One region of the Brenneria tiliae genome, then DNA from elsewhere that is predicted to be linked to it. Evidence: predicted binding sites of a transcription regulator. Region 1 holds the regulator's gene; each other region holds the start of a gene.
The links. The regulator CRP, encoded in region 1, controls carbon source genes, mostly activating them, when cyclic AMP is high. The targets are predictions, from matches to a motif close to ATGTGANNNNNNTCACAT.
Positions count from the first base shown of each region.

Region 1 (7,753 bases):
CATCCAGGCCCGAGCGTCGAGTTTGCTGCACGGCCTCGGCTTCATGCAGGATCAGCTCCGGCAACCGGTCAGCGCGTTCTCCGGCGGCTGGCGCATGCGTCTCAATCTGGCGCAGGCGCTAATCTGCCGTTCCGATCTGCTGCTGCTCGACGAACCCACCAACCACCTCGATCTGGACGCGGTGATCTGGCTGGAGAAGTGGCTGAAAAGCTACCCCGGAACGCTGGTGCTGATTTCGCACGACCGAGATTTCCTCGATCCCATCGTCAATAAAATAGTGCATATCGAACAGCAGACGCTGAACGAATACACCGGCAACTACACCTCGTTCGAGCAGCAGCGGGCCACCCGGCTGGCGCAGCAGCAGTCGCTGTATGAACATCAGCAGGAGCGCGTCGCCCATCTGCAACATTATATCGACCGCTTCCGGGCCAAGGCGACCAAAGCCAAGCAGGCGCAAAGCCGGATAAAAATGCTGGAGCGCATGGAGATGATCGCCCCCGCGCATGTGGACAACCCTTTCCGTTTCAGCTTTCGCCCCCCTGAGTCGCTGCCGAATCCGCTGCTGAAAATGGAGAAGGTCAGCGCCGGCTACGACGATAAGCTGATTCTGGAGTCGATCAAACTGAATCTGGTGCCCGGCTCGCGTATCGGCCTGCTGGGGCACAACGGCGCCGGCAAATCCACGCTGATTAAGCTGCTGGCGGGAACCCTTGCTCCCCTGCAGGGCGAGATCGGCCTGGCCAAAGGGGTAAAACTAGGCTATTTCGCCCAACATCAGCTGGAGTTTCTGCGCGCCGACGAGTCGCCGTTACAGCATCTGGTGCGTTTGGCGGAGCGGGAAACGGAACAGCAGCTGCGCGATTACCTTGGCGGCTTCGGTTTTCGCGGCGACAAGGTGACGGAAATCACCGCCCGCTTCTCCGGGGGAGAAAAAGCCCGGCTGGTGCTGGCGCTTATCGTCTGGCAGCGCCCGAACCTGTTGCTGCTCGACGAACCCACCAACCACCTGGATCTCGATATGCGCCAGGCGCTGACGGAAGCGCTGATCGATTTCGAAGGCGCGCTGGTGGTGGTATCGCACGACCGGCACCTGATCCGCTCCACCACCGACGATCTCTATCTGGTGCACGACCGCAGGGTCGAGCCCTTTGACGGCGATCTGGAGGATTACCAACAGTGGCTGGTGGACCGGCAGCGTCAAAGCGGCGAGGCCGACGACGCGCCGAAAGAGAACGCCGCCAACAGCGCCCAGGCCAGAAAAGACCAGAAGCGGCGCGAAGCCGAGCTGAGAACGCAAACGCAGCCGCTGCGCAAGCAAATCACCCGGCTTGAACAGCAGATGGAAAAGCTGGGCGCCGAACTGGCGGCCGTTGAGGCGCGGCTGGCGGACGGCGAGCTGTATGATATCGGCCGCAAAGCCGAGCTTACGGCGTGCCTGCAGCAGCAGACGCAGGTCAGGGCTCAGTTGGAAGAAACGGAGATGGCCTGGCTCGACGCGCAAGAGCAACTGGAGCAGATGACCCGCTCGCTCTCCGCTTAAGTCACCGCCGGCGCGGGCCGATGCGCCGCTTATCGCCCGCGCCGCGGCGCTAGTGCCAAATCAGCAGCACGCAGGCCGCCGTCAGCACGCCCATGGATACGTTGAAGATAATCCAGGCTTTTTTACTGCGCAACAGCCGGCCGATCAGCGTGCCGAAGCCGAGCCATATCACGCCGGAAACCAGATTCACCAGTACAATGCCGAGGCTTATCGCCGCCACCGAGTGCTTGTACTCCTGCCCCGCCAGACTGAAGCTGGCGACGGCCCCCAGCGCCATCAGCCAGGCCTTGGGATTGAGAAACTGCAGCAGCCATCCCTGATAAAGCCGGATAGGACGCGACGGCGCAGCCATCGTCTCCAGCCTTTCATAGGCGGCGGTGGCGATTTTCCACGCCAGCCACAGCAGATACAAACTGCCGAGCACCTTGAGGGTGAAATGCAGCGAAGGATAGACCAGCAGCAGGCCGCCGACGCCGAACGCCACCAGCAGTAAAATACTCTGCATACCCAGCATGATGCCGAGCATCAGCCACAGGGAGCGATAAAAACCGAAGTTGGCGCCAGAGGTGGTCAATAGCATATTGTTCGGCCCCGGAGTGATCGCCGCCACCCACAGAAAACCCAGCATCGATAAAAACAGACTCAATTCCATGTAACGGGCGCCCCTCGCCCTCGGCATTTTTACGATATAGTTGGTAGTGGATTGATGTTGGTAACGCATAGATTGTTAACCGGCAATATCGAAGCTAACAGTACGATTTTAATCGCACAACACTTTTTCTGGACAAATATCGTGATCATTCCCTGGCAACAACTCGATCCTGAAACATTGGGCAATCTCATCGAATCTTTCGTGCTGCGCGAAGGAACGGATTATGGCGAACAGGAGCGCACGCTGGCGCAAAAGGTCGCCGACGTGCGCCGGCAACTGGAGTCAGGCGAAGTGGTTCTGGTGTGGTCGGAGCTGCATGAAACCATCAACATCATGCCCCGCGGCCAGTTTAACGCCGGCGAGTATCATCCGCGCTGAACGCCGCAAAAGCCGAAAAAGAGGATGCATCGCTATCGGCAACCGTGCTAACAATGATAAAAACCTCATTCAGCAGTCTGAAACCTTGTCTTTTTTGATGGCGTTTTTCCGGCAAGCCCTGCAGCAAACGTCACCATCATGGAGTGAAGCGCCTTATGTCACATCAGCATCCGATTATTGCGGTTACCGGCTCCAGCGGAGCGGGAACCACAACCACCAGCCAGGCATTCCACAAGATTTTTCAGCAGTTAAACATGCGCGCCGCCCAGCTTGAAGGTGACAGCTTCCACCGCTATACCCGCCCGGAAATGGATATGGAAATACGTAAGGCGCGGGATCTCGGGCGCCATATCAGCTATTTCGGCCCGGAGGCCAATGATTTCAGCCTGCTGGAGCAGTCGTTTACCGAATATGGCCGCCACGGAAGCGGTAAAACCCGTAAATATCTCCATACCTATGATGAAGCGATCCCCTACAACCAGGTGCCCGGTACGTTCACGCCGTGGGAGCCGATGCCTGAACCCACCGACGTGCTGTTTTATGAAGGGCTGCACGGCGGCGTGGTGACCGATAGGCACAATGTGGCGCAACACGTCGATTTGCTGGTCGGCGTGGTGCCGATCGTCAACCTGGAATGGATTCAGAAACTGATTCGCGACGTGAACGAGCGCGGACACTCGCGCGAAGCGGTGATGGATTCGGTGGTGCGCTCCATGGAAGACTACATCACCTACATTACGCCGCAGTTTTCACGCACGCACATCAACTTCCAGCGCGTTCCCACCGTTGATACCTCCAACCCGTTCGCCGCCAAGTCGATCCCCTCACTGGACGAAAGCTTCGTGGTGATTCATTTCCAGGAACTGGATAATATTGACTACCCTTATCTGCTGGCCATGTTGCAGGGATCGTTTATTTCCCATATCAACACCCTGGTGGTGCCCGGCGGGAAAATGGGTCTGGCGATGGAGCTGATTATGGCGCCGCTGGTGCAGCGCCTGCTGGAAGGGAAAAAAATCGAATAGTCCGCCGCGGCAAAAGCACCAGCGGGCGATACGCCGAGGATTACCCCGCTATGCGGACTTCATGACTGTGCGTGACCTCGACGGCTTTATCCAGCATCAGCGCCACCGAGCAATAGCGCTCCGCGGAGAGCGCCACCGCCCGTTCCACCGCTTTCTCCGTCAGCCCTGTGCCCGTCACGATAAAATGCAGATTAATATGGGTAAACAGGCGCGGCGCTTCCGTTCTCCGCTCCGAGGTCAGTTTAACCTCGCAGTCCGCCACGTCATGACGGCCTTTCTGCAGGATCGACACCACGTCAATCGCACTGCAGCCGCCAACCGACATCAACACCATTTCCATTGGGCTTGGCGCCTTGTCTCCCGAATTGCCATCCATCAGCACCTGATGCCCGGACGCTGATTCACCAAGAAAAGTTAAACCTTCAATCCACTTTACTCGAGCCTGCATGCCGCCTCCGCTAAAAATTTTTTGAAAATTTATATCGTTACTGTACAAAAACACGCTATAACCAAAGCTTCATCATGCTGAAGCGAGACAACACAAGACAGGTCCTTCAAGCTGTGTTACAAACGAAAATAGAATCTGCCTTTTCTGGACAAACTCAGATACCGGGGAGATGATGATGTCGCCAGATAGAGGCTCCAGTATATTCCCTGACGTCATTCTTCCTAGACGAATTTTGAATGTTTAGCAGTAATACGCCGTACAGGGAACTCTGAGCCCTGTGATTTGCGCAGTGAATTACAACAGAGGATGATAGCGAATGGTTCTCGGCAAACCGCAAACAGACCCGACTCTCGAATGGTTCCTTTCTCATTGTCATATCCACAAGTATCCATCGAAGAGCACGCTGATTCACCAGGGTGAAAAAGCAGAAACGCTTTACTACATCGTGAAAGGCTCTGTCGCAGTGCTGATCAAAGATGAAGAAGGCAAAGAAATGATTCTCTCTTATCTCAATCAGGGAGATTTTATCGGTGAACTTGGCCTGTTTGAAGAAGGTCAGGAGCGCAGCGCCTGGGTACGGGCGAAAACGGCTTGTGAAGTTGCTGAAATTTCTTATAAAAAGTTCCGGCAGTTGATTCAGGTGAATCCCGATATTCTGATGCGCCTGTCGGCGCAGATGGCCAGCCGACTACAGGTAACTTCAGAGAAAGTCGGTAATCTGGCGTTTCTCGACGTTACCGGCCGTATTGCTCAGACGTTATTAAACCTGGCGAAACAACCCGATGCCATGACTCACCCCGATGGCATGCAAATAAAAATCACCCGTCAGGAAATTGGGCAAATCGTCGGCTGTTCACGCGAAACCGTGGGCCGTATTCTTAAAATGCTGGAAGACCAGAACCTGATCTCCGCACATGGTAAAACGATTGTGGTTTACGGCACCCGTTAAACCATTCCGTTACCCTACAACAAAAAAGCGTGAAGCGAGTTTCACGCTTTTTTTTATCACCATCAACGCAGGTCTCATATTTACCCCTTAGTTAATGAGCAGGGTATTTATTATCAAAATAAATTATTTACCGGCAATGTAAATAGCCTTACCAACAGGCTTAATCTATTATTTTCAATATCGGCAAAATAAAAATCAGCCATGATTTATAAAGTTATATTTTAATATAGATCAATAAAACTCCATTTTTATTTATTTTAAGAAAATCCCTATTAATATGGATATCCGGGGGGATTTTTCAGACAAATCCACCTTATATGAATATATTGCTGAAAACAGAAACCTATGGAAATAAAAAAAACCATCATGAGAATATAACTTATTGATAATAAAACAATAAATATCTTATGCGTAATTTTAATTGGCAATTTAGCTTTCATAGAACCCTCCTTTCCTTTCGATTATTCAAAAGACGCATTGAACTCACCGTATTGAATTGTTTTATTTTTGTGATAACACTGATGCGGGTTTTTGATAAAACTGAAAACTGATATTCCATTTTTAGCGAAAAATCCAACCTTATTACCCTGGGCATATGGAACGATAAATGCCTTAACGAAAGTTATATTCCAACAGGAGATAATCCTTATGAAATACCTACTGCCTTCAGCCGCCGCCGGGCTGTTATGTCTTGCCTGCCAACCAGCGATGGCGGCCGATACCGGCGGCTATGCCACCACCGACGGCGGCAACGTTTCCGGCGCCGTCAATAAAACGGCCGGTTCGATGCAGGACATTGTCGATATCATCGCGGCAGCGCGTCTGGACTCAAGCGGTAAAAAAGTGTCAGGCGGCGCCTACCCCGTAGTCATCACCTATAACGGCAATGAAGATGACTTAATCAAGGCGGCGGAAGCCGATATCTGCGGTCAATGGAGCAAAGCGGCGCGCGGCGTGGAGATCAAGGAGTTTACCAAAGGCATTACCATCCTCGGCGGCAATGGTTCCTCAGCAAACTTCGGTATCTGGATCACCAAGTCCTCCAACGTCGTGGTGCGTAATATGCGCATGGGGTATATGCCCGGAGGCGCCCAGGATGGCGATGCAATCCGCATCGACGACTCCCCGAACGTCTGGATCGACCATAACGAGATCTTCGCGAAAAACCATGAGTGCGAGGGCACGCCGGACGGCGATACCACCTTTGAATCCGCCGTGGATATCAAAAAAGGCTCGACCAACGTCACCGTCTCCTACAACTACATTCACGGCGTCAAAAAGGTCGGCTTAAGCGGTTCCAGCAATAGCGATACCGGACGCAACCTCACCTATCACCACAATATCTACAGCGACGTAAACGCCCGGCTGCCGCTGCAACGAGGCGGTCAGGTGCATGCCTACAACAACCTCTATTCCGGCGTCACCAGTTCAGGGCTGAACGTTCGTCAGAACGGCATCGCATTGATTGAAAGCAACTGGTTCGAGAACGCGAAAAACCCGGTGACATCCCGTTACGATGGCTCGAATTTCGGCACATGGGAACTGCGCAACAACAACATTACCAAACCCGCCGATTTCACCACCTACGGCATCACCTGGGACAAAGATTCCAAAGCCTATGTCAATGCCGATAGCTGGACCAGCACCGGCACATTCCCCGCACTCCCTTATAGCTACTCGCCGGTAACCGCGCAATGCGTAAAAGATAAACTGGCGAACTATGCCGGCGTCGGCAAGAACCTTGCCGTATTGACCGCCTCCGCCTGTCAATGACGACGCGCTGATTTAATTCGGGCGAGTTGGGTAAACTCGCCCGTTTTTACACGGTCGATCAGAGAAAGCTTAAGGCAGGACCTTCGCCGACTGGATAACCACGGGTTTGAGCGGCACGTTCTGATACGGGCCGACGTTTTCCGTCTGCACCTGGGAAATCTTATCCGCGACCTCCATCCCTTTAACCACCCGGCCAAAGACCGCGTAGCCAAAATCGCGCTGGCCGTGATCGAGAAAGGCGTTGTCCGCCACGTTGATAAAGAACTGGCTGGTGGCGCTGTCTTTGTCGGCGGTACGCGCCATGGCGATGGTGCCGCGCAGGTTGCGCAAACCGTTATCCGCCTCGTTTTTGATCGGCGGGTTGGGCGCTTTCTGCTTCATATCATCGGTAAAGCCGCCGCCCTGGATCATAAAGCCGGGGATCACGCGATGAAACGTGGTGCCGTTATAAAAACCGTTATTCACGTACTCGACAAAGTTTTTCACCGAAACCGGGGCTTTTTGCTCATCCAACGCCAGCTCAATGTTTCCCGCCGAAGTGGTCAGCAACACATGCGTAACGCCCGTGGCGGCAAACAGCGGGGAAAAAGCGCTAAGTGAAATCAAGGCCGCCGCGGCAACCAGAGTACGTTTGAACATGATAATTCCTTGTGGATAAGACTGGTTACAGAAAGCGTAATGATTGTAAATACCCGCCCTCGGCAACGCCACCGATTTACCTTTTTTTACGTAGCGAATTCACATCGTAACCAATCGTTAACCGCCGCCCTGAGTAAGGGCCGGCATAACGGCCGGCCTCCAGCCGATAAATCACCCCATAAGTTCCGAACGCACCGCCAGATCGCGGCTGTACTGGCGGCTGGCCTCCACCAGCATGGTGGTATAGGCATTTTTCGGCGTATCGCGGGTCAAGTCGCCGATATCCAGCGTTTCCAGTATCCGGCCGTACTGCATCACCGCCACCTTATGGCATAGATGGGAAATC
Region 1 is NZ_JAKPCB010000096.1:45,429-53,181, forward strand. Features, by position in the region: gene MFP24_RS10200 (ABC transporter ATP-binding protein) at 1-1,543, shown strand, start outside; gene MFP24_RS10205 (LysE family translocator) at 1,593-2,195, opposite strand; gene MFP24_RS10210 (YheU family protein) at 2,337-2,573, shown strand; gene MFP24_RS10215 (phosphoribulokinase) at 2,729-3,598, shown strand; gene MFP24_RS10220 (OsmC family protein) at 3,639-4,046, opposite strand; gene crp (cAMP-activated global transcriptional regulator CRP) at 4,363-4,995, shown strand; gene MFP24_RS10230 (polysaccharide lyase) at 5,644-6,768, shown strand; gene ppiA (peptidylprolyl isomerase A) at 6,838-7,407, opposite strand; gene MFP24_RS10240 (ABC transporter ATP-binding protein) at 7,579-7,753, opposite strand, start outside.

Region 2 (7,753 bases), on a different contig from region 1:
TCGACGGCAAAGAAATTCATGGCGTTATTTTTGATGAGGTGATGGCCGCCTGTGAAAAAATGCGCGGGGAGGTCGATAGCGTCGCCGTGTGCGGGGTGTTCTCTCCGGTGAACGGCGCTCAGGAACAGAGGGTCGCCGACTGGATCGGCGCCGCCCTGCCGGATGTTTCGCTGTCGCTCTCCCATCGAATCGGCAATATCGGCCTGCTGGAAAGAGAAAACGCCACTATTCTCAACGCCGCGCTACAGCGCACCGCACGGCGCTTTGTCGATGGTTTTATCCAGGCGCTGTCCCATCATGGCATCAGGGCCACGCCCTTTTTCGGCCAAAACGACGGCACGCTGATGTCTGAAAGCGCGGTCAAGCAGTATCCCATCCTGACGATGGCCTGCGGCCCGACCAACTCTATTCGCGGCGCCTGTCACCTGTCGGGGCTGGACAATGCCTTGATCGTTGATGTCGGCGGCACCACCACGGATATCGGCGTGCTGGTGAATGGCTTTCCGCGCGAGTCGGCCATTGCGGTGGAAGTGGGGGAGATCCGCACCAACTTCAGAATGCCGGATATCGTTTCCATCGGCATCGGGGGCGGCACCTGCGTGCGTCAGGATAGCGCAGGCAATGTCATCCTGGGCCCCGATAGCCTGGGCTACCGTCTGTTACAGCAGGGGGTGAGCTTTGGCGGCGACACCTTGACCTTAAGCGACGTGGCGATGCAACTGGATGCCGGCCGCTGGCCCACGGAGCTTACCGCGGCGCTGCCGGCGCTGGATGCGGCGCTTTGCCGGCAGGCGTACCGGAAAATGATTCAGCGGGTTGAAGACGCCATTGACCGTATGAAATCATCCGCCGGCAGCGTTGCGGCGGTCCTGGTCGGCGGGGGAAGCATTTTGCTGCCGGATACCTTGTCCGGCATCAGCCGGGTGATTCGTCCGCACAACTTTGATGCCGCCAATGCCGTCGGCGTCGCCCTGGGGCTGGTGGGGGCCCAGATCGATAAGGTGGTTAAAATGTCGGAAGGCGACCGCGATCGCATAAGGCTGGAACTACAGCGGCAAACCGTCGCGCTGGCGGAGCAGACGGGCGCGCTGCCGGGCAGCGTGGCGATCGTTGATTATCAGGAGATCCCCCTGGCTTATTTGCCGGGAAACGCGGTGCAGGTGAAGATAAAAGCGGCAGGGCGGCTGGCGTAACGGCCGCCCGTCAGTATGCCGGAGCTTATGGCGCCGCCGGCGGGATCAGTAGATCACTTTATGGCCGTAGCCTTCAAGAATGGACTTCACGCGATCCATGATCTCCGCCGTCGGCGGTTTCACGCCGTCCAGCTTGTATTCCTCGCCCATGGCTATCCACTTATGCTTACCGAGCTCGTGATAAGGGAGCAGTTCGATTTTTTCGATATTCGACATGTCTTTGGTGAACTCGCCGAGCAGATGCGCGGACTTGTCGTCGTCGGACCAGCCGGGAACCACCACGTAGCGAATCCAGGTGCGCTGGTTGCGTTTGGCCAGATAGCGGGCAAAGTCGAGCGTGCGATGATTGGACACGCCGACCAGGTTCTGGTGGACGTCATCATTCATCTGCTTCAGATCGAGCATCACCAGATCGCTGACGTCCAGCAGTTCATCAATCACCGGATCGTAACGGCGCACAAATCCGTTGGTATCGAGACAGGTGTTGATGCCTTCCTGATGGCAGGCGCGGAACCAGTCGCGTACGAATTCGGCCTGTAAAATCGCTTCCCCGCCCGAGGCGGTGACGCCGCCGCCGGAGGCGTTCATAAAATGGCGATAGGTCACCACTTCCTTCATCAATTCTTCCACCGTAATTTCCTTGCCGGCGTGGGTGTCCCAGGTATCGCGATTGTGGCAGTACAGGCAGCGCATCAGACAGCCTTGAAAAAAAACGATAAAGCGAATTCCGGGACCATCGACGGTTCCGCAGGATTCGAAAGAGTGGATGCGACCGATTACTGACATTGCAGGTGTTCTCCCGTTTGACCGAACAATAGCGGTCTTTATAAGCGCAGTCATAAAAACGGGCGGAATACCTGTCACAATCGGTGACAGCGCACACCACCCGGCCGATGCTGCGTCGAATCTGTTTTGCCAGCCATCCACGACGATATGGCGGGCTGGCAAAACAGGTTTACTCTCAGGTTAGCACTCCGCGCCCTGGAGTGAGAAAAAGGCCCCACTTACGTGGAGCCTTCATTTTACGCTTTTTCAGACAGTCAGGGAAATCAGATCGACTGGGTGAAAGTACGGGTGATGACGTCCTGCTGTTGTTCTTTGGTCAGTGAGTTGAAACGCACTGCATAGCCGGATACGCGAATGGTCAACTGCGGATATTTTTCCGGGTTTTCCATGGCGTCAAGCAGCATTTCACGGTTCATCACGTTGACGTTCAGATGCTGGCCGCCTTCAATGTTGGCCGTTTCATGGTGGAAGTAACCATCCATCAGGCCGGCAAGGTTGGCTTTACGCACGTCGTCATCTTTACCCAGCGCGTTCGGAACGATGGAGAAAGTATAGGAAATACCGTCTTTGGCGTAGGCGAACGGCAGTTTCGCCACCGAGGTCAGCGAGGCCACGGCGCCTTTCTGATCGCGTCCGTGCATCGGGTTGGCGCCCGGTCCGAACGGCGCGCCGGCGCGGCGACCGTCAGGCGTATTACCGGTTTTCTTACCATATACCACGTTGGAGGTGATGGTCAGAACCGACTGGGTCGGCGTGGCGCCGCGATAGGTATTCAGCTGCTGAATTTTCTTCATAAAACGTTCAACCAGGTCGCAGGCCAGTTCATCGACGCGCGGGTCGTTGTTGCCGAACTGCGGATATTCGCCTTCGATATCGAAGTCGACGGCCAGGCCGTCTTCGTCACGAATCGGTTTCACCTTGGCGTATTTGATGGCGGACAGGGAGTCGGCGGCAACCGACAGACCGGCGATGCCGCAGGCCATGGTACGGTAAACGTCGCGGTCGTGCAGCGCCATCAGCGACGCTTCGTAGCTGTATTTATCATGCATGTAGTGGATGATGTTCAGCGCGGTGACGTACTGTTTGGCCAGCCAGTCCATGAAGTGATCCATACGCTCCATCACTTCCTCGAAGTCCAGGTATTCGCTCTTGATCGGAGCGGATTTCGGACCCACCTGCATCTTCATTTTTTCATCCACGCCGCCGTTGATGGCATACAGCATGGTTTTCGCCAGGTTGGCGCGGGCGCCGAAGAACTGCATTTGCTTACCAACCACCATCGGGCTGACGCAACAGGCGATGGCATAGTCATCGTTGTTGAAGTCAGGACGCATCAGGTCGTCGTTTTCATACTGCAGGGAAGAAGTATCGATGGAGACTTTCGCGGCGTATTTCTTGAAGTTCAGCGGCAGTCTTTCGGACCACAGAATGGTCATGTTCGGTTCCGGCGACGGCCCCATGGTGTACAGGGTGTTCAGGAAACGGAAGCTGTTTTTGGTAACCAGCGTACGTCCGTCAAGACCCATGCCCGCCAGGGATTCGGTTGCCCAGATCGGGTCGCCGGAGAACAGTTCATCATATTCCGGCGTACGCAGGAAACGGACCATACGCAGTTTCATCACCAGATGGTCGACCAGTTCCTGAGCTTCTTCTTCGGTGATTTTACCGGCTTGCAGATCGCGTTCGAAGTAGATATCCAGGAAGGTGGATACGCGACCGAAGGACATCGCGGCGCCGTTCTGCGATTTAACCGCGGCCAGGTAGCCGAAGTAAGTCCACTGTACCGCTTCCTGCGCAGTGGTGGCGGGACCGGAAATATCGCAGCCGTATTTGGCGGCCATTTCCTTGATCTGGCCCAGCGCACGATGCTGTTCGGCGATCTCTTCGCGCAGACGGATGGTCGCTTCCAGATCTTCGCCGTTTTCCAGTTTGGATTGCAGGGAAGAGAACTGGGCGAACTTGTCTTTCATCAGGTAATCGATACCGTACAGCGCCACGCGGCGATAGTCGCCGATGATGCGGCCGCGGCCGTAGGCGTCGGGCAGACCGGTCAGCACGCCTGATTTACGACAGCGCAGGATGTCAGGGGTATAAACATCGAAAACGCCCTGGTTGTGTGTTTTACGGTATTCGGTGAAGATTTTTTTCAGTTGCGGATCCAACTGGCGATCGTACGCCTTGCAGGAGCTTTCAATCATCTTGATGCCGCCGAAGGGAATAAGCGCGCGTTTCAGCGGAGCTTCGGTTTGCAGACCGACGATTTTTTCCTGGCTTTGATTGATGTAGCCGGCATCGTGGGAGGTGATGGTCGCCGCCACGTTGGTATCGAAATCAACCGGCGCATGGGTGCGGTTTTCCAGTTTGACGCCTTCCATGACTTTATCCCACAGCGCGGTGGTCGCCGGGGTCGCGCCGGCGAGGAAAGATTCGTCACCTTCATACGGCGTGTAGTTTTTCTGAATGAAGTCACGAACGTTGACTCCATCCTGCCATTCACCTTTGCTAAAACCCTGCCATGCGCTGGCTAATTTTTCATTCAGATCGGTCATTTTACACCTACCTTTGATATGGATTTTTTTAAAACCCGACGTTGCGGCTGATTGCACCCTAGTGCTGGTCTCCGCCGCGCAAATAAATTACCCAATACGTTAAACCCACCAGTAAGCCTCCACCAATAATATTCCCTATCGTGACAGGGATAAGATTGCTTGTGATGAAATGACTAACGGTTAAATGTTCAAATTGAGAGGGCACCATTTCTATTGCCTGCCAGAATTCGGGGGCGGCAAAATTCTTGATTACGATCCCCATCGGAACCATAAACATGTTGGCGATACTGTGTTCAAAACCGCTGGCGACAAACATGGCGACCGGCAAAATCATCGCAAACATTTTGTCCGTCAGGGTTCGACCGGAATAACTCATCCACACGGCCAGGCATACCATCAGGTTTGCCAGAATTCCCAGGCACAGTGCCTCAACAAAAGTGTGCTCAAGTTTGTGATTGGCGGTTTGCAGAACGTTGAGTCCCCATGCGCCGTTGGCGACCCTATGCTCGCCGGCAAACCAAATCAGCGCGACAAAGAGCAGGGCGCCGAACAGGTTGCCGATATAGACATTAACCCAATTACAGGCTAGTTGTTTCCAGGTGATACGTCCACTGGCCTTGGCGATGACCGTCAGCACGGTGGAGGTAAATAAATCCGCGCCGCAAACCACCACCAGCATTAGCCCCAGCGAGAAACAGATACCGCCAATCAGCTTGGCGATGCCAAAAGGGATCGTCGCTGTGCCGGTGGTGGCGGTAATATAAAAGACAAATGCAATCGAGATAAAGACGCCCGCGGTGATCGCCAGATAAAACGTGGTCCACGGATGTTTTGTTGCTTTATAGACACCGGCGTCTTCGGCGACTTTCGCCATTGCGGCCGGTAATAGTAGAGTAAAGGGGTTGTCAGCTTTCACACTAACTCTCTCTTAAAATTTATCAGCGTCGAGATACTAGCAAAGCAGTATAAAGCAAAATTTGACGTGGATCATATTGCGCGAAACTAGTACCCGTACAGACCGCTAAAAACCCCCTTGTTTATATATTATCTAATTGATTTTTATATGGAAAAAATATTTTAAACTTTACAAAAAGATTTGAATTCGCCGGCCTTTGCCGCCCGATTAGGCGTTAATAATTATCATGCTTTGTATAATTTAGGGGCGGTATTTATGATGTAATTTAATTTAAATTTCACCGCTTCGTAACAATTCGCTTTTAAGGCGGTGGCGATAAAGGGAAATATTGCTTTCGAATAACGGTACCCCTGCGGATTTAAGGAGTACCGGTGTGTTTATGCCGAAAACAGACTATCGCCGCGTTATGCCGGCAGGGTCGCGCCGCCGATATAGAAGAATATCACTGAGCCGTCGCCGGCATCAATTGGCTTGCCGGTAACGGCTTTTCGCCCGTTGCAGTTTCTCATACGCCGCCAGCAGCGAGCGGTGCGCCGGTAAGGCGGCGAAGGCGTCATCAATGGCAAACAGCCCGTAGAAACTCTGTTCGCCGGCGATGGCCGCGCCGGCCGCATCCACGGTTTCTCGTCCGTACATGCTGACGAAAGCGTCGTAATAGTCGGCGGGGTTGCGTTGCGGCTCCAGCGCCAGCTGCAATAGCGTTTGCAGGCAGCGGTAGTAATTGGCGCGCGGCGCGGGGAAGACCGAACCGTTGAAATCCTGCGTCCATTCCGCCCAGATTAAGGCCTGTTCCAGATCGCCGCCGGCCAATGCCAGCATCGATTTCAACTCGCCGATACGCAACGTGAACCAGGCGTTATCCTTACCCGTGGCGATACCCAGCAGTTCGCGCACCCGGGTGAAGTCGTCAAAGCCTTCGTCATCCAACTGCTGCAACAGGGCGAGATAATCCGCTTTTTCCCAGCGGCTGTCCGGCAACGCCAGCAGCGTATCGCGCAGATGCGCGCCCATGGCGTTATTGGCCAGCAGCAGATCGTCGGCGGGATAAATATCCGACATGCCGGGAACCAGAATGCGGCAGGCGTAAACGGACAGATGCTGGTAGTCCGCGATATACACCTCTTGATCTTCCCGCTGGAAAATCGCCATCAACGTGGCGAACTCCTCTTCCGTGGTGCCGCTGAAGCTCCAGTCGACAAACGGGTAGTCGGCCCGATCCTTAAACATATCCCAGGAGATCAGACCGCTGGAGTCGATGAAATGGGTCTCCAGATTGGCATGCTCGGCGACTTCGTCGACGTCAAAAGTCGGCGCGGTGAAAACGTCCAAATCTTTCAGCCCGCGCCCTTGCAGCAGTTCGGTCACCGTACGCTCCAGCGCCACGCCAAAATCGGGATGCGCGCCAAATGAGGCGAAACAGGTGCCGTTCGCCGGATTAAACAGCACCACGCAGATAACCGGGTATCGACCGCCGAGGGAGGCGTCGTAGGCGAAGATCGGGAAGCCCTCTTTTTCCAGTGTGGCAATGGCTTCAACCACGCCCGGATAGCGGTTCAACACCGCCTGGGGAATGGCAGGCAGGCTGATCGACTGCGCGATAATGCGGTTTTTAATACTGCGTTCAAATACTTCGGATAGCCCCTGCACGCGGGCCTCGCTGGCGGTATTGCCCGCGGACATGCCGTTGGATACGTACAGGTTGCCGATGATGTTCATCGGAATGTAGACCTTTTGCAGATCGCGCTGGCGGATAAACGGCAGCGCGCAGATCCCCCGCTCGGCGTTACCGGACTGCAGGTCGATGAGATCGCTGGCGCCGAGCGCCTGCTCAGGGTCGTAGAATTCGCGCAGGCGCGCATCCAGGATGCCCTCCGGCAGGGTATTATCCGGCGCAATGGCGAACCATTTTTCATCGGGGTAATGCACGAATTCGCTCTGGGCTATGGTTTTGCCGAGGTAAAAATCGGCAAAAAAATAGTTTGTCGACAGGCGTTCGAAATATTCGCCCAGCGCCGAAGCCAGCGCGGCTTTTTTGCTGGCGCCTTTACCGTTGGTGAAGCAGAGCGGACAATCACGATCGCGAATGTGCACCGACCAGACGTGCGGCACCGGATTCAGCCATGAGGCCTCTTCGATGTCGAACCCCAGATCCTGGAGCTGTTGCTGAAAACGGGCGATGGAGTCTTCCAGGGCGGCGTCTTTGCCTGGGATAAAGGTTTGGGTCATGGTTTTACTTATGCAGGTGAGATCGGGACGGGCATGATACGGACTTTTGGCGGCGGACTCTATTTATTCTTAACAGCTCGATA
Region 2 is NZ_JAKPCB010000103.1:202,014-209,766, forward strand. Features, by position in the region: gene MFP24_RS21775 (hydantoinase/oxoprolinase family protein) at 1-1,193, shown strand, start outside; gene pflA (pyruvate formate lyase 1-activating protein) at 1,239-1,979, opposite strand; gene pflB (formate C-acetyltransferase) at 2,243-4,528, opposite strand; gene focA (formate transporter FocA) at 4,587-5,444, opposite strand; gene ycaO (30S ribosomal protein S12 methylthiotransferase accessory factor YcaO) at 5,907-7,670, opposite strand.
Region 2: a site for CRP is predicted at 5,504-5,521, ahead of focA (formate transporter FocA). Genes of this name have one in related genera too.

Region 3 (7,753 bases), 120 kb from region 1:
GGTGGAGTCGCTCCAGGTTAATAATCTGATTGATTTACGCCGCCGCACCCGCGTCGGGATGGGAACCTGCCAGGGCGAGCTTTGCGCCTGCCGGGCCGCGGGATTGCTGTGCCGGCTGGGGCAGTCGACGCCGGAGCAATCCATCGTCCAGCTCAGCCAGTTTCTCAATGAACGCTGGAAAGGCATTCGCCCGGTCGCCTGGGGCAATACCCTGCGTGAAAGCGAGTTTACCAGTTGGGTATATCAGGGGTTGTGCGGCCTGACGGCCGATGATGCGCGGGAGGAACAGCATGCGGTATGACGCGGTTATTATCGGCGGCGGGCTGGCGGGGTTAACCTGCGGCATCCGGCTGTCCGAACAGGGCAAACGTTGCGCTATCGTCAGCGCCGGGCAAAGCGCCCTGCATTTTTCTTCGGGCGCGCTGGATTTGCTCGCCTGCCTGCCGGACGGACAGCCCGTCGACCAGCCGTTAAGCGCGCTGGACGAGCTGGCCCGGCAGGCGCCGCGCCATCCCTATACGCTGATGGGCGCCGAGCGGATCGCCGCCCTGTTGCCGGAGGCTCAGGCGCTGCTGGTTCGCTGCGCCATGCCGATGCTGGGCGACTATCGGCACAATCATCTGCGGATGACGCCGCTGGGCAAGTTTCGCCCCTGCTGGCTCAGCCAGCCGGACAGCGTGACCCGCGGCCTGGCCGGCACCGCTCGCTGGGAGCGCCCGCTGGTGGCCGGCATTGAAGGATTTCTGGATTTCCAGTCGCGTATGGTGGCCGGGACGCTGCAGTCGCAGGGCATCGCCGCCCGCAGCGATGATGTCAAACTGCCGGTGCTGGATCGGCTGCGCCGCAACCCCAGCGAGTTCCGGGCGGTGAATATTTCCAGGGTGCTCGATCTGCCGGAAAATCTGGCGGCGCTGGCGGAAGAGCTGACGGTATTCGCCAGCGGCAATGATGCGGTGATCATGCCCGCCTGTCTGGGGCTGGACGGACCGGCGGCGCTGGACGGGCTGCGCCAGGCGCTTGGCAAGCCGGTGCTGCTGCTGCCGACGTTGCCGCCTTCGTTGCCGGGACTGCGTCTGCATCAGGCGCTGCTGCGCCGCTTTCGCCGGCAGGGTGGGATCGTTATGCCGGGCGACCGGGTGGAACGCGCCGTGCTGGAAGCGCAGGGCGCCGCGCTCTATACCCGTAATCACCGCGATATTCCGCTGCGGGCGCGGCACGTGGTGCTGGCCAGCGGCAGTTTCTTCAGTAACGGTCTGCTGGCGCGCTTCGACCGGGTCAGCGAACCGGTGTTCGGGCTGGATGTCCGCTTCGCGGCCCGGCGGGAGGAGTGGAGCCGGCAGGATGTGTTCGCCGCCCAGCCTTACCGGCAATTCGGCGTGATAACCGATGACAATCTGCGCCCCGCCATCGCCGGTAAAACGGCGGATAACCTGTATGCCGTCGGCGCGGTGCTGGAAGGGTTCGATCCCATTGCGCAGGGGTGCGGCGCGGGCGTATCGCTGCTCAGCGCGCTGTATGCCGCCGACCTGATTCTGCAGGAGGACAACCAATGAGCCTGCTTGACGATAACAGCTTTGAAAATTGCATCAAATGCACGGTGTGCACCACCTATTGTCCGGTATCGCGGGTTAATCCGCTCTATCCGGGGCCGAAACAGGCCGGGCCGGATGGCGAACGTCTGCGGCGCAAAGATCCCGCGTTGTATGATGAGGCGCTGAAGTACTGCACCAACTGTAAACGCTGCGAAGTGGCCTGCCCGTCGGACGTTAAAATCGGCGACATCATTCAGCGCGCGAAAGCCAACTACAGCAGCCATAAGCCCACCCTGCGCGACGCCATTCTGAGCCATACCGATCTGATGGGAACGGTTTCCACCCCGTTTGCTCCGCTGGTGAACACGGCGACCGGCCTGAAACCGGTGCGTCAACTGCTGGATAAAGCCTTAAAAATCGACCATCGCCGCCAGTTGCCGAAATATTCCTTCGGCACCTTCCGCCGCTGGTATCGCCGGCAGGCGCAAAGGCAGCAAGGCTACCCCGAGCAGGTCGCCTACTTTCATGGCTGCTACGTTAACTACAACCATCCCCAGTTGGGAAAAGATCTGGTGCGGATTTTTAACGCCATGAATATCGGCGTTCAACTGCTGAGCAAAGAAAAGTGCTGCGGCGTGCCGCTGATCGCCAATGGCTTTCACGATCGGGCGAGAAAGCAGGCGCGGGTGAATATTCAATCGCTGGACGAGGCGATCAACGGCAAGTCCATACCTGTGGTGGCGACGTCGTCCAGCTGCGCCTTTACCTTGCGCGATGAATATCCGCATCTGCTGGGCGTGGACACCGAGCGCGTGCGCGATGGCATTGAACTGGCCACCCGGCGGCTGTACCGGCTATTGGAGGAAGAGGGGCGTGAACTGCCGCTGCGCGCGCTGCCGCTGCGGGTGGCCTATCACACCCCCTGCCATCTGGAAAAGATGGGCTGGACCGCCTACACGCTGGCGCTGCTGCAGCGCATTCCCGGTATCGAACTGAGGGTGCTGGATTCCCAGTGCTGCGGCATTGCCGGCACCTACGGCTTCAAGAAGGAAAATTACGCCACCGCGCAGGGGATCGGCGCGCCGCTGTTTCGGCAGATCGAGGAAAGCGGCGCGGATGTGGTGATCACCGACTGCGAAACCTGCAAATGGCAAATCGAAATGTCCACCGGCAAGCCGTGCGAACACCCGATCACGCTGCTGGCGCGGGCGCTGACTGAGGCGTGAGGGGGGGAACAAGGAAGCCCATCAAATAAAATGCTTTACAGACGCGAATGATAATGATTATTATTGCACTGCTTTCCGGGGAAGCCAACCGGAAGACCGGGTGGAGACATCCAGGTCACCGGGCGGTTTCTGCGAAGGCACGACATTGCTCACATTGCTTCCAGTATTTATTTAGCCAGCTCGGGTGCTGGCTTTTTTTTTAGGTTATCCCTGCCCGCCACCCTCCGAACCGCCACTGCGTGACGCTGAACTCTGCGTACTTATCCCGTTCTGATTTTTTGAACCGGGCGGTGAGTTTTTTGCGCTATCTTATTCCCGGCTACCCGTTAGACTTTGACTTAAAACCTATCCCATTAGGCAGCTAACGAAACGCGGGGAGAAACCGACATGATTTACGTACGCAAAGCGCAACAGCGCGGCCATGCAAACCACGGCTGGCTTGACAGCTGGCATACTTTCTCATTTGCCGACTATTATGAACCGGAATTTATGGGCTTCTCGGCGCTGCGCGTCATCAATGAAGACCGGATTGAAGGCGGCAAAGGCTTCGGCACCCATCCGCATAAGGATATGGAAATCCTCACCTATGTTCTGGAAGGTACGGTTGAGCATCAGGACAGCATGGGCAACAAAGAGCAGATTCAGGCCGGCGAGTTTCAGATCATGAGCGCCGGCACCGGGATTCGCCATTCGGAATACAACGCCAGCCGTGATGAGTTGCTGCATCTGTACCAGATTTGGATTATCCCGCAACAAGCCGGGCTGACGCCGCGCTATGAACAAAAACGCTTCGATATGCCGCAGGGCCGCCAGTTGGTGCTGTCGCCGGATGCCCGCGACGGCTCGCTGCAGGTTTTTCAGGACATGACGCTGTGGCGCTGGGCGCTGAAGCCGCAGGAACAGTCGATTTATCGGGTACAGGCCGGACGCCGGATCTGGATCCAGGTGGTGCGCGGCAGCGTGGAGATTAACGGTCATCAGGCGGCGACCAGCGACGCGCTGGCCGTCTGGGATGAAGAAACCCTGTCGGTTCATGCCGCTCAGGAGAGCGAAATCCTGCTGTTTGATTTACCGCCGGTATAAGCGCCGCGGCGTAAACGCATCCGGCGCTTGCCGCATCGCCCTTGGGCCGCCGTTCGTAACGTTTAAAAACGCCGGTCCTGATATGCCGTGCGCGCTTTTTTTGCTAGAATCCCGCTCAATATTTCAGGCGTGATCCGTGGATAATGAAGAAAAAAAGACCGGTTCTCCAGGATGTTGCCGACCGGGTCGGCGTGACGAAAATGACGGTGAGCCGTTATTTGCGCAATCCGGCTCAGGTTTCCGTGGCGTTGCAGGAAAAGATAGCCATTGCACTTGACGCGCTGGGCTACATCCCCAATCAGGCCCCCAATATGCTTGCCAGCGCCACCAGCCGGGCGATCGGCGTGCTGCTGCCGTCGTTGACCAACCAGGTGTTTGCGGAAGTGCTGCGGGGTATTGAACGGGTTACCGAAGCGCAGGGTTATCAGACCATGCTGGCGCACTATGGGTATCACCCCGAAAAGGAAGAGCAGCGGCTGATGTCGTTGCTGGCCTATAACATCGACGGCCTGATTCTGTCCGACCGTTTGCATACCGATCGCACCCGTCAGATGATTGATGTGGCGGGTATTCCGGTGGTGGAACTGATGGACTCGGTTTCTCCCTGCCTGGATATCGCGGTGGGGTTCGATAATTTTGCAGCGGCGCGGCAGATGACCCAGCATATGATTGAGCGGGGGCGCCGCCACGTGGTTTACCTCGGCGCGCGTCAGGACGAACGGACGATCATAAAATGCCGCGGCTATCAGCAGGCGATGCGGGATAACGGGCTGGCGAGCTATTGCGTGATGAGCGAGCTCGCCTCTTCCTATTCGCTGGGGGGCGAGTTATTGCGGCAGGCGCAGGCTGAGTATCCGCCGATCGACAGCATTTTCTGTACCAACGACGATCTGGCCGTCGGCGCGATGTTCGAGTGCCAGCGCCAGGGATTGCGCGTGCCGCAAGATATGGGGATCGCCGGTTTTCACGGGCACGACATCGGTCAGGCGATGGTGCCGAAGCTGGCCAGCGTGCTTACCCCACGCGAGCGCATGGGGCAGATTGGCGCGGAGCGCCTGCTGGCGCGTTTGCGCGGCGAGCGGGTTACGCCGGCAATGGTCGATGTCGGTTTCACTTTGCTGGATGGCGATAGCATTTAGCGCCAAAGCCCCGCCGGCCGATATCACGCCCGCTGATGGCTGCGCAGCGCCTCAACGCAGCGGTTAACCACCTCTTCCATGCTGCCGTCGATGTCTATCGTCAGCACATCCGGCTCGTCGCCGCCCGGTTCTTCCAGCGCGTCAAACTGGCTTTTGAGCAGCTCCGTCGGCATAAAGTGTCCGGCGCGGGCCCTATGCCGCGCCAGAATGATATCGAAACTGCCTTTCAGATAGAGAAAAATCATCCCTTCATTGTCGCGGCGCAGGCGGTCGCGGTAGCGTTTCTTTAATGCCGAACAGACGATGATGCCGGTTTCGTTTTTGTGAAACAGGCTGTAGGCGGCGTCGTTCAGACGTTCCAGCCAGGGGGCGCGGTCTTCGTCATTCAGCGGCGTACCGCCGGCCATTTTCTGAATATTGGCGCGCGGATGCAGATCGTCGCCGTCAATGAATTTGGCCTGAATAGCCCGGGCCAATGCGGCGCCCACCGACGATTTCCCGCTACCTGAAACGCCCATAAGAATAATGCTTTGGCCCGGCATAATTTGATCTCCATCCCAAAATGTAAATTAAATGAAACATATCAGTTCCCGATCTTAACATGTTACCCGTATCATGTTACCGGTATCAAATGGCGATGTGACATATCTCACAAACAATCAGTCATTCCACTGGGTGATTGAAAGGATAATAAATATGACAGAAATAACATCTGCTTATAGTGCCGGCGTGCTGTTGCTGATTGCGGTAGGCGCCGTGGCCTTGTTACTCGTACTGGTTATGCGTTTTAAAATCCATGCGTTCCTGGCGCTGGTATTAGTCAGCCTGGTGACCGCGCTGGTAACAAAAACGCCTTATGAAAATATCGTCCCTACGCTACTGAGCGGTTTCGGCGGTACGCTGGCGTCGGTCGCCTTGCTGGTCGGTTTGGGGGCGATGATCGGACGCTTGCTGGAGGTTACCGGCGGCGCCAACGTATTGGCCGATACGCTGATCAATAAATTCGGTGAGCATCGGGCGCCGTTTGCGTTGGGTATCGCCTCATTGTTGTTCGGTTTCCCCATCTTTTTCGATGCCGGCCTGGTCGTTATGCTGCCGATCATCTTCAGCGTGGCGAAACGTTTTGGCGGCTCAACCCTGAAGTACGCGCTGCCCGCCGCCGGGGCATTTGCGGTGATGCACGCGTTACTGCCGCCTCATCCGGGGCCGGTTGCCGCCAGCGAACTGCTTGGCGCCAATATCGGTCTGCTGGTGATCGTCGGTCTGATTATCGCCTTTCCGACTTGGTATCTGGGCAGCTATCTGTTCGGTCTGTGGGCAGGCAAGAAGTTCCATGTACCACTGCCTTCCACCTTTCTGGAAGAGGTCAAGGCCGATGAACAACATACGCCGCCCTCGTTTTCAGTGGTATTGAGCGTACTGTTGCTGCCGCTGGTATTGATCTTTCTGGATACCGGGCTGAACACGCTGACGGTCATGGGGGTGATAAACGGCGACAATACCGTGGTGCAGGTCCTGCGGATGTTGGGGAAAACCCCGGTGGCTCTGCTGATCACCGTGCTATTTTCTCTGATCATGTTCAGCGGACAGCGCAGCCGCAATCATCTTAATAAGGTGTGTGAAGGCGCGCTCGGGCCGGTATGTTCCATTATTCTGGTTACCGGGGCCGGCGGTATGTTCGGCGGCGTACTGCGCGCCAGCGGGATCGGTACGGCGCTGGCCGATATGCTGTCCGATACCGGTATGCCGGTGATTGTCGCCGCGTTCGTGGTCTCCGCCGCGTTGCGTATCGCCCAGGGGTCGGCCACCGTGGCGTTGACCACCACGGCGGCGCTGATGGCGCCGGCGGTGGCGGCGACCACCGGGCTGAGTCAGTTCGATCTGTGCTTTATCGTTATCGCCATCGCCGGCGGCGCGACGGTGCTGTCGCACGTGAACGACTCCGGCTTCTGGCTGGTCGGGCGTTTCCTGGAAATGGATGAGAAAACCACGCTGAAAACCTGGACGGTAATGGAAACGCTGATCGGCACCATCGCCTTCCTGCTGGCCGCGGCGGGCAGCGTTTTCCTCTGATGGTAATCAGACGGGGCCGCGGCGCCCCGTCGATTTACAGCTTCATATACGCCCGTACGCCGTCCAGAAACATCTGCGTCGACAGCATCACCAGAATCAACCCCATCAGTTTCTCCAGCGCGCTGACGCCTTTCTCCCCCAGCAGCCGTAAAAACAGGTTCGACATCAACAGAATGATAAAAGAGATTGCCCAGGCGATAAATAACGCCAGCGTCAGGTGCGGCAACTGATGGGGATATTGGTGGGAAAGCAGCATCAGCGCCGCCAGAATCGACGGGCCGGCCACCAGCGGGATCGCCAGCGGCACCAGAAACGGCTCTTCCCCGGCGGGCAGGCCGGTGCTGCTGCCCTCCCTGGAGGGAAAGATCATGCGGATGGCGATCAGGAAAAGGATGATGCCGCCGGAAATCGATACCGTTTCGGTGCGCAGATTAAGAAAAACCAGGATCCGCTCCCCGGCAAACAGAAAGGTCAGCATCAGCCCCAGGGCGATAAGCATCTCGCGGATCAGCACCACGCGTCGCCGTTTGGGATCCAGATGTTTTAGCACCGACATAAAGATAGGCAGATTGCCGAGGGGATCCATAATTAGCAGCAACAGCACGGTTGCGGAGATCATTTCTTTCATGGTGGTTTTTTGCTCCTGAAATCGAATGCGGGCGTACATCATCCTGCGCCACGGCGGCCATATTAGAATGAC
Region 3 is NZ_JAKPCB010000096.1:164,183-171,935, reverse strand. Features, by position in the region: gene glpA (anaerobic glycerol-3-phosphate dehydrogenase subunit A) at 1-301, shown strand, start outside; gene glpB (glycerol-3-phosphate dehydrogenase subunit GlpB) at 291-1,553, shown strand; gene glpC (anaerobic glycerol-3-phosphate dehydrogenase subunit GlpC) at 1,550-2,758, shown strand; gene MFP24_RS10765 (pirin family protein) at 3,146-3,841, shown strand; gene gntR (gluconate operon transcriptional repressor GntR) at 3,985-4,980, shown strand; gene MFP24_RS10755 (gluconokinase) at 5,004-5,522, opposite strand; gene MFP24_RS10750 (GntP family permease) at 5,677-7,053, shown strand; gene MFP24_RS10745 (YhgN family NAAT transporter) at 7,088-7,681, opposite strand.
Region 3: a site for CRP is predicted at 5,618-5,635, ahead of MFP24_RS10750 (GntP family permease). Genes of this name have one in related genera too.

Region 4 (7,753 bases), on a different contig from region 1:
GAATTGTTCGACTATACCGGCGCCGGCGTCGACGTCTCGCAGCTCGAAGGTAAAGACGATCTCGGTTTCGCCGGCTTCAGGGTATTTAAAGCGCCGGAACTGACCCAGAGGGACATCGTCTCTTTCCTCGGCGCCAGCTATTTCCGCGCCGTGGACTCCACCTATCAGTACGGCCTGTCGGCGCGCGGGATCGCCGTCAACACCTATACCTCCCAGCCCGAGGAGTTCCCCGACTTCGTCGCCTTCTGGTTCGAACAGCCGGCAGCGGGAGCCACCTCCTTCACCGTCTATGCGCTTTTGGACGGCCCCAGCGCCACGGGCGCCTACCGTTTCGTCATCGACTGCGAGGCGGAGCGCGTGGTGATGGATATCGAAAAACAGCTGCATGCCCGTAAGGATATCCAGCAATTGGGCATCGCGCCCATGACCAGCATGTTCAGCTGCGGCAACCACGAGCGCCGCATGTGCGACACCATCCATCCCCAGATTCACGACTCCGACCGGCTGGCCATGTGGACGGGAGAGGGAGAATGGATTTGCCGGCCGTTGAACAATCCTCAAAAACTCCGCTTCAATACCTATCAGGACAATAACCCCAAGGGATTCGGGCTGCTGCAAACCGATCGCGATTTCGATAATTACCAGGATGTCATCGGCTGGTACCACAAGCGGCCGAGCCTGTGGGTGGAGCCCGTCGGCCGGTGGGGCAAAGGCGCCGTCACGCTGATGGAAATTCCGACCACCGGAGAGACGCTGGATAATATCGTCTGTTTTTGGCACCCCGAAACCCCGATAAAAGCCGGCAGCGAATACAACTACCGCTATAAACTGTACTGGAGCGCCGACGCGCCGGAGCGCACGCCTCTCGCCAGGGTGCATGCCACGCGCACGGGAATGGGCGGCTTCCCGGAAGGGTGGGCGCCGGGCGAACACTATCCCGCACAGTGGGCGCGGCGTTTTGCGGTGGATTTCGTCGGCGGCGATCTGAAATCCGCGGCCCCCAGAGGGATAGAGCCGGTGATTACCCTCTCCGACGGTCAGGCCAAAAATATCGAAATCCTCTACGTCGAGCCTTTTGACGGCTACCGTATTCTGTTCGACTGGTATCCGACCAGCGAGAAGAACGATCCCGTCGATATGCGGCTGTTCTTACGTTCGCAGGGCGAGACGCTGAGCGAAACCTGGCTTTATCAGTATTTCCCTCCCGCCGCGGACCAACGCCGTTATATCGACGACCGGGAAATGCATTAGTTATTTCGCCGCCCGGCGAAATAAGCTGAAGTAATATGGCGATCGCCGGTCTGCACGGCCCGCGATCGCCGCTACGTCATGCGGCCCGTTTCCTCTCCCGATAAGCGCCCCTAATGTCAGCACGTCTGTAATTAAATTTCACAAATTGCCATGTCCATATCAAAGCAGGTAAAAATATGGGCGGTATAAAAGAATAACGCGCACAAAGAATCGTCAATTGACGAATCAACCGCATCATGGCTAGATGAAAGGAGCGCAGTACGTCTTTCAGGTGAAACAAACTTACAAAAAAATCAGAGGTGGGTCAGGGTAACTATGAGCGAGCAATATTCGGCAATGCGCAGTAACGTCAGCATGCTAGGCAAGCTGCTTGGCGATACGATTAAGGAAGCGCTGGGTGAGAACATTCTTGATAAGGTCGAAAGGATCCGTAAATTATCAAAATCCTCCCGAGCAGGCAGTGAAAAGCACCGTCAGGAACTGCTGAACACACTACAAAATCTGTCCAACGATGAGCTATTGCCGGTTGCCCGCGCATTTAGCCAATTCCTTAACTTTACCAATACCGCCGAGCAATACCACACCATCTCGCCGCACGGCGAGGCGGCCAGCAACCCGGAACTGCTCTCCAAGGCCTTTGCGCGCTTAAAAGAAAATAAGGATCTGACGGAAAGGGATATTCGCAACGCGGTCGAATCGCTGTCCATCGAGCTGGTGCTGACCGCGCACCCCACCGAGATCACCCGTCGCACGCTGATCCACAAGCTGGTCGAGGTGAATACCTGCCTGAAGCAGCTCGATCACGACGATCTGGCGGACTATGAGCGCAACCGTATTATGCGCCGCCTGCGTCAATTGATCGCCCAGTCCTGGCATACCGACGAAATCCGCAAAATACGGCCGACCCCGCTGGAAGAAGCCAAATGGGGATTCGCGGTGGTGGAAAATAGCCTGTGGGAAGGCGTTCCCGCTTTTTTACGCGAGCTGGATGAACTGCTGGAAAAATCTTTCGGCTACCGTTTGCCCGTAGAAGCCGTGCCGGTACGCTTTACCTCATGGATGGGGGGCGACCGCGACGGCAACCCCAACGTGACCGCCGAAGTGACCCGCCGGGTATTATTACTCAGCCGCTGGAAAGCGGCCGACCTGTTCCTGCAGGATATTCAGACCCTGGTATCGGAACTGTCGATGTCCGCCTGTACGCCGGAACTACGCAAGCTGGCCGGCGGCGATGAAGTACAGGAGCCGTACCGCGCCATCATGAAATCATTGCGAGCCCAGTTGAATAGCACGCTGGCTTATCTGGATGCGCGTCTCAAAGGCGGAGAGCTGTTACCGCCGAAAGACCTGCTGGTCAGCAATGAACAATTGTGGGATCCGCTGTTCGCCTGTTATCAGTCGCTGCATGCCTGCGGCATGGGCATCATCGCCGACGGTCAATTGCTGGACACGCTGCGCCGCGTGCGCTGCTTCGGCGTACCTCTGGTGCGCATCGACGTTCGTCAGGAAAGCACCAATCACAGCGAGGCGCTGGCGGAAATCACCCGTTACCTGGGTTTGGGCGACTATGAAAGCTGGTCCGAGTCCGACAAACAGGCCTTCCTGATCCGCGAATTAAGCTCCAAACGTCCGCTGCTGCCGCGCCAGTGGGAACCCAGCGCAGAGACCAAAGAGGTGATCGATACCTGTAAAGTCATTGCCAAAGCGCCCGCCGGTTCGATCGCCGCCTACGTCATTTCCATGGCGCGTACGCCTTCCGACGTACTGGCGGTGCATTTGCTGCTCAAGGAAGCCGGCTGCCCGTTCGCCTTACCGGTCGCCCCGCTGTTTGAAACGCTGGAAGACCTGAACAATGCCGACGACGTAATGACCCAGTTGCTGAACATCGACTGGTATCGCGGCGTCATTCAGGGCAAACAGATGGTGATGATCGGCTATTCCGACTCGGCGAAAGACGCCGGCGTGATGGCGGCGTCGTGGGCGCAGTACCGCGCGCAGGACGCCCTGATTAAAACCTGCGAGAAAGCCGGCATCGCGCTGACGCTGTTCCACGGTCGCGGCGGCTCCATCGGCCGCGGCGGCGCGCCGGCCCACGCCGCCCTGCTGTCTCAGCCGCCGGGCAGCCTGAAGGGCGGCCTGCGCGTCACCGAACAGGGGGAGATGATCCGCTTTAAGTACGGCCTGCCGGAAGTCACCATCAGCAGCCTGGCGCTGTACACCGGGGCGATTCTGGAAGCCAACCTGTTGCCGCCGCCGGAGCCCGAACAGGAGTGGAGCGAGGTGATGGACGAGCTGTCCCGCGTCTCCTGCGAGATGTATCGCGGCTACGTACGCGAAAACCCGGACTTCGTCCCTTATTTCCGCTCCGCCACGCCGGAGCTGGAGCTGGGTAAATTACCGTTGGGCTCCCGCCCGGCGAAACGCCGTCCTACCGGCGGGGTGGAAAGCCTGCGCGCCATTCCGTGGATTTTCGCCTGGACGCAGAACCGCCTGATGCTGCCCGCGTGGCTGGGGGCGGGCGCCGCGTTGCAGAAGGTCGTCAACGACGGCAAACAGGCGCAGTTGGAAGCCATGTGCCGCGACTGGCCGTTTTTCTCCACCCGCATCGGGATGCTGGAAATGGTGTTTTCCAAAGCCGACCTGTGGCTGGCCGAATACTACGACCAGCGTCTGGTCGACAAGAAGCTGTGGCCGTTGGGGAAACAGCTGCGCGAGCAGCTGGCGCAAGATATCCATGTGGTGCTGACCATCGCCAACGACGATCACCTGATGGAAGACCTGCCGTGGATCGCCGAATCCATCGCGTTGCGCAACGTGTATACCGACCCGTTGAACGTGCTTCAGGCCGAGCTGCTGCACCGCTCGCGTCAGCAGGAAGAGCCGGACCCGGAGGTAGAGCTGGCGTTGATGGTGACCATCGCGGGGGTCGCCGCGGGGATGCGCAATACCGGCTGATCGATAAAAGCTAAACGCGGAAACGACAAAGGCCGGTCCATGACCGGCCTTTCAATTGATGACAAAGTCTCAACCTACAAATCCGTCATTCCCGCGCAGGCGGGAATCCCTTGAACTCGGCGCTACCAGCGGAAGAAGGTCCCCGCCTACAGCCGCGGGGACGACGGTCATAAGGCTAGTTTGTCAACGATCCAAGGCCGGTTAATATGACCGGCCTTTGTCATCGCTTTCCCGGCGCGTTCGGCATCACGCCAGATATTTATCCTGCAGAAACTGCCGGGCGCGGTTATCCAGCCCGTACTCCGCCTCCATCCAGCCGTCAACCGAACCGTGGCGTTCATTAATCGCCCGCAGCGCCGTGACGATAAACTCTTCCTTAACCGACAGCACATAGGAAAACCGCCCCAGCGCTTTCTCGCTCAGGGTCTGCGCCAGATGCGTCATCAACTGCTGCCGGAATGGCGTCAGCGTGGTTTCGGTCAGCAGATAATCTTCAATCACCGTTTGCTCATCAACCCCCAGCGCCAGCATCACCAGCGCCGATCCCAGACCGGTGCGGTCTTTGCCCACCGCGCAGTGCTGTACCAGCGCGCCGTTATCCGGCTGCAACAGCAGCGACGCCAGTTGGCGATAAGCGGAATTATCGAAAGGCAAACGGCGGTAAAGTTCCAGCATAAAGGCCCGCGAGTCGAAGGACTCCAGCACCTCCGATCCCAAAGAATCCAGATTCGCCGTGACTTCGTGCCGCAGCGGGTTGGCGGGGAACGGATGGTAGTTCGCGCCGGGCCACAGGATATCGGGCTTGAGGGCGATTTCATCCGGATCGCGGTAGTCGAGAACATCGGCGACGGGCACGCCGGCCAGGCGTTCGCAGTCCGCCGGCGTCAATAAATCCAGCGAGCCGGCTCGAAATAGCTTGCCGCGGCGGATAAGCCGCCCGTCCGCCGTCCGATTGCCGCCCAGATCGCGGAAATTGATCCCGCCGTCCAGCGGAACCAGGGAAGGATGGAGTAACGTGGGTTCGGTCATACATCTCCTTGCGGTGGTCATAACGGGCAGGCCGGGAAACGGGCCGGCATTGCCTATCGCCGGCCCGATATGCGGTAATACCGTTTATGCGCGAGCCAGCAGGCGACGGGTGGCGTCCAGCAGAACCTTGACCACCGTGGTTTCAGCCAGCTTCATGGTGGCGACATCGGGAATTTCCTGCTGGGTGCGATTGACAATCACCCCGGCTATCATCCCGGCGCGCAGCCCCTGGCTGGCGCACATCGTCAGCAGGGTGGCGGATTCCATTTCATAATTCAGCACCCCCATGCTTTGCCACTCTTCCATCGATCCCTGGAAACGGCGCACCACGCGGCCTGAAAAGGTATCATAACGCTCCTGGCCGGGGTAAAACGTATCGGATGATGCGGTCACGCCAACGTGCAGCGCCGCGCCGGACGCCTTTGCCGCCTCGACCAGGGCGGTGGTGCAGTCAAAATCGGCCACCGCCGGAAATTCCAGCGGCGCGAAATGCAGGCTGGCGCCGTCGAGCCGTACCGCCGCGGTCGTCACCAGCACATCCCCCACGTTGATGCCCGGCTGGATCGCCCCGGTCGTCCCCACCCGCAGGAAGGTGCGGATGCCCAGCTGCGCCAGCTCCTCCACCGCAATCGACGTTGACGGGCCGCCAATGCCGGTGGAACAGACGATAATCGGCTTGCCGTCCAGTTCGCCGCGCCAGGAGGTAAATTCACGGTGCGACGCCAGAGGGACCGGGTTATCCAGCAGGCGGGCTATTTTTTCCACTCGCTCAGGGTCGCCCGGCACAATCGCCAGCGTCGCGCCCTGTAAATCAGGCTTTGTCAGACCGAGATGAAACACATCAGATTTGGACATAACCGCCCTCCCAGGCAATAAGTTAAGTCATCAGAGGAAATAAGGAAGAATTTTAGCCTATTACCAGGCGTTTTTTAGTGATGACAATCACTCATAAAAAAGAAACAGAAACTCAACATACATAAAATTGTGATTCACATCACTATTAAGCGTTATCAACAACGCTTTTGCGCCGTTTTGGTTCCGTTATTGTAGATTCTTTAGCCGTTGCTATTCCTGGCGGCAGACAAAAAACCCGCTGTTTCTATGCGTAAAAAAGGGAGGTTGCTGACAAAGTCGCCTGTAAGTCGGCGATACCCGGGCCTACCGTACCGAGGGGCGCTCCGGCGGCTTACGCCGCTACGGCCCCTCGCCACGCTCTCCCTAATAACGAGCGTTGTCAATAGTCTGAGGGAGGCAGCGCCTCCCTGTAACCGATCGTTAATGTTACCGGCTTAGCGCGCGTCGCGCAGACGCCGGGCCGCCTCAACCATATTGGCCAGCGCCTGGCGGGTTTCCGGCCAGCCGCGGGTTTTCAGACCGCAGTCCGGGTTAACCCACAGACGCTCCGCCGGGATACGCTGCGCCGCTTTCTTCAGCAGCGCTTCGATCCACTCCACGCTCGGCACATTCGGCGAGTGGATATCATACACGCCCGGACCGATTTCGTTCGGATACTCAAACTCTTCAAACGACTCCAGCAGCTCCATATCGGAACGCGAGGTTTCGATGGTGATCACATCGGCGTCCAGCGCGGCGATGGAATCCATAATGTCGTTGAATTCGCAGTAACACATATGGGTGTGGATCTGCGTATCGTCTCGCGCCACGGCGGCATTCAGGCGGAAAGCGTCCACCGCCCAGGCCAGATAGGCATCCCAGTCGGAACGGCGCAGCGGCAGACCTTCACGCAGGGCGGGTTCATCGATCTGAATAATGCCGATACCGGCTTTTTCCAGATCGGCCACTTCGTCGCGCAGCGCCAGCGCAATCTGTTTGGCGATGGTTTCACGCGTCACGTCTTCGCGCGGGAACGACCAGCACAGAATGGTCACCGGGCCGGTAAGCATGCCTTTCATCGGCTTGTCGGTCAGCGACTGGGCGTATTTCGCCCACTCAACGGTAATGGCCTGCGGGCGGCTGACGTCGCCGATAATCACCGGCGGCTTCACGCAGCGGGAGCCATAGCTCTGCACCCAGCCGTTCTGGGTAAAGACGAAACCGTCCAGATGCTCGCCGAAATACTCCACCATATCGTTACGCTCGGCTTCGCCGTGCACCAGCACGTCCAGTCCCAGACGTTCCTGCTCGACCACCGCCTGCTTGATATGCTCGGCGATGCCGGTGCGGTAGTTGTTTCCGTCCAGACGCCCTTGCTTGAAGTCCAGACGCAGGCCGCGAATTTCCGTGGTTTGCGGGAAAGAGCCGATGGTGGTGGTCGGCCATGCCGGCAGCTTGAAGCGTTCGCGCTGAGCCGCGGCGCGCAGCGGGTAAGCGCTCTGACGCAGACTATCCTGCGCAGTGATGGCCGCCAGACGCCGCTCCACCGCCGGATTGTTTACGCGGGTGGACGTACGGCGAGCGCGGATCGGCGCGCTGTACGCGTCCAGCGCCTGCACATCGCCGCCGTTCAGCGCCTGGGAAAGCAGAGACAGCTCCGCACATTTCTGGATGGCGAAGGCAA
Region 4 is NZ_JAKPCB010000101.1:358,275-366,027, reverse strand. Features, by position in the region: gene MFP24_RS18565 (glucan biosynthesis protein D) at 1-1,251, shown strand, start outside; gene ppc (phosphoenolpyruvate carboxylase) at 1,567-4,206, shown strand; gene MFP24_RS18555 (tyrosine-protein phosphatase) at 4,453-5,235, opposite strand; gene udp (uridine phosphorylase) at 5,320-6,090, opposite strand; gene metE (5-methyltetrahydropteroyltriglutamate--homocysteine S-methyltransferase) at 6,525-7,753, opposite strand, start outside.
Region 4: a site for CRP is predicted at 6,218-6,235, ahead of udp (uridine phosphorylase). Genes of this name have one in related genera too.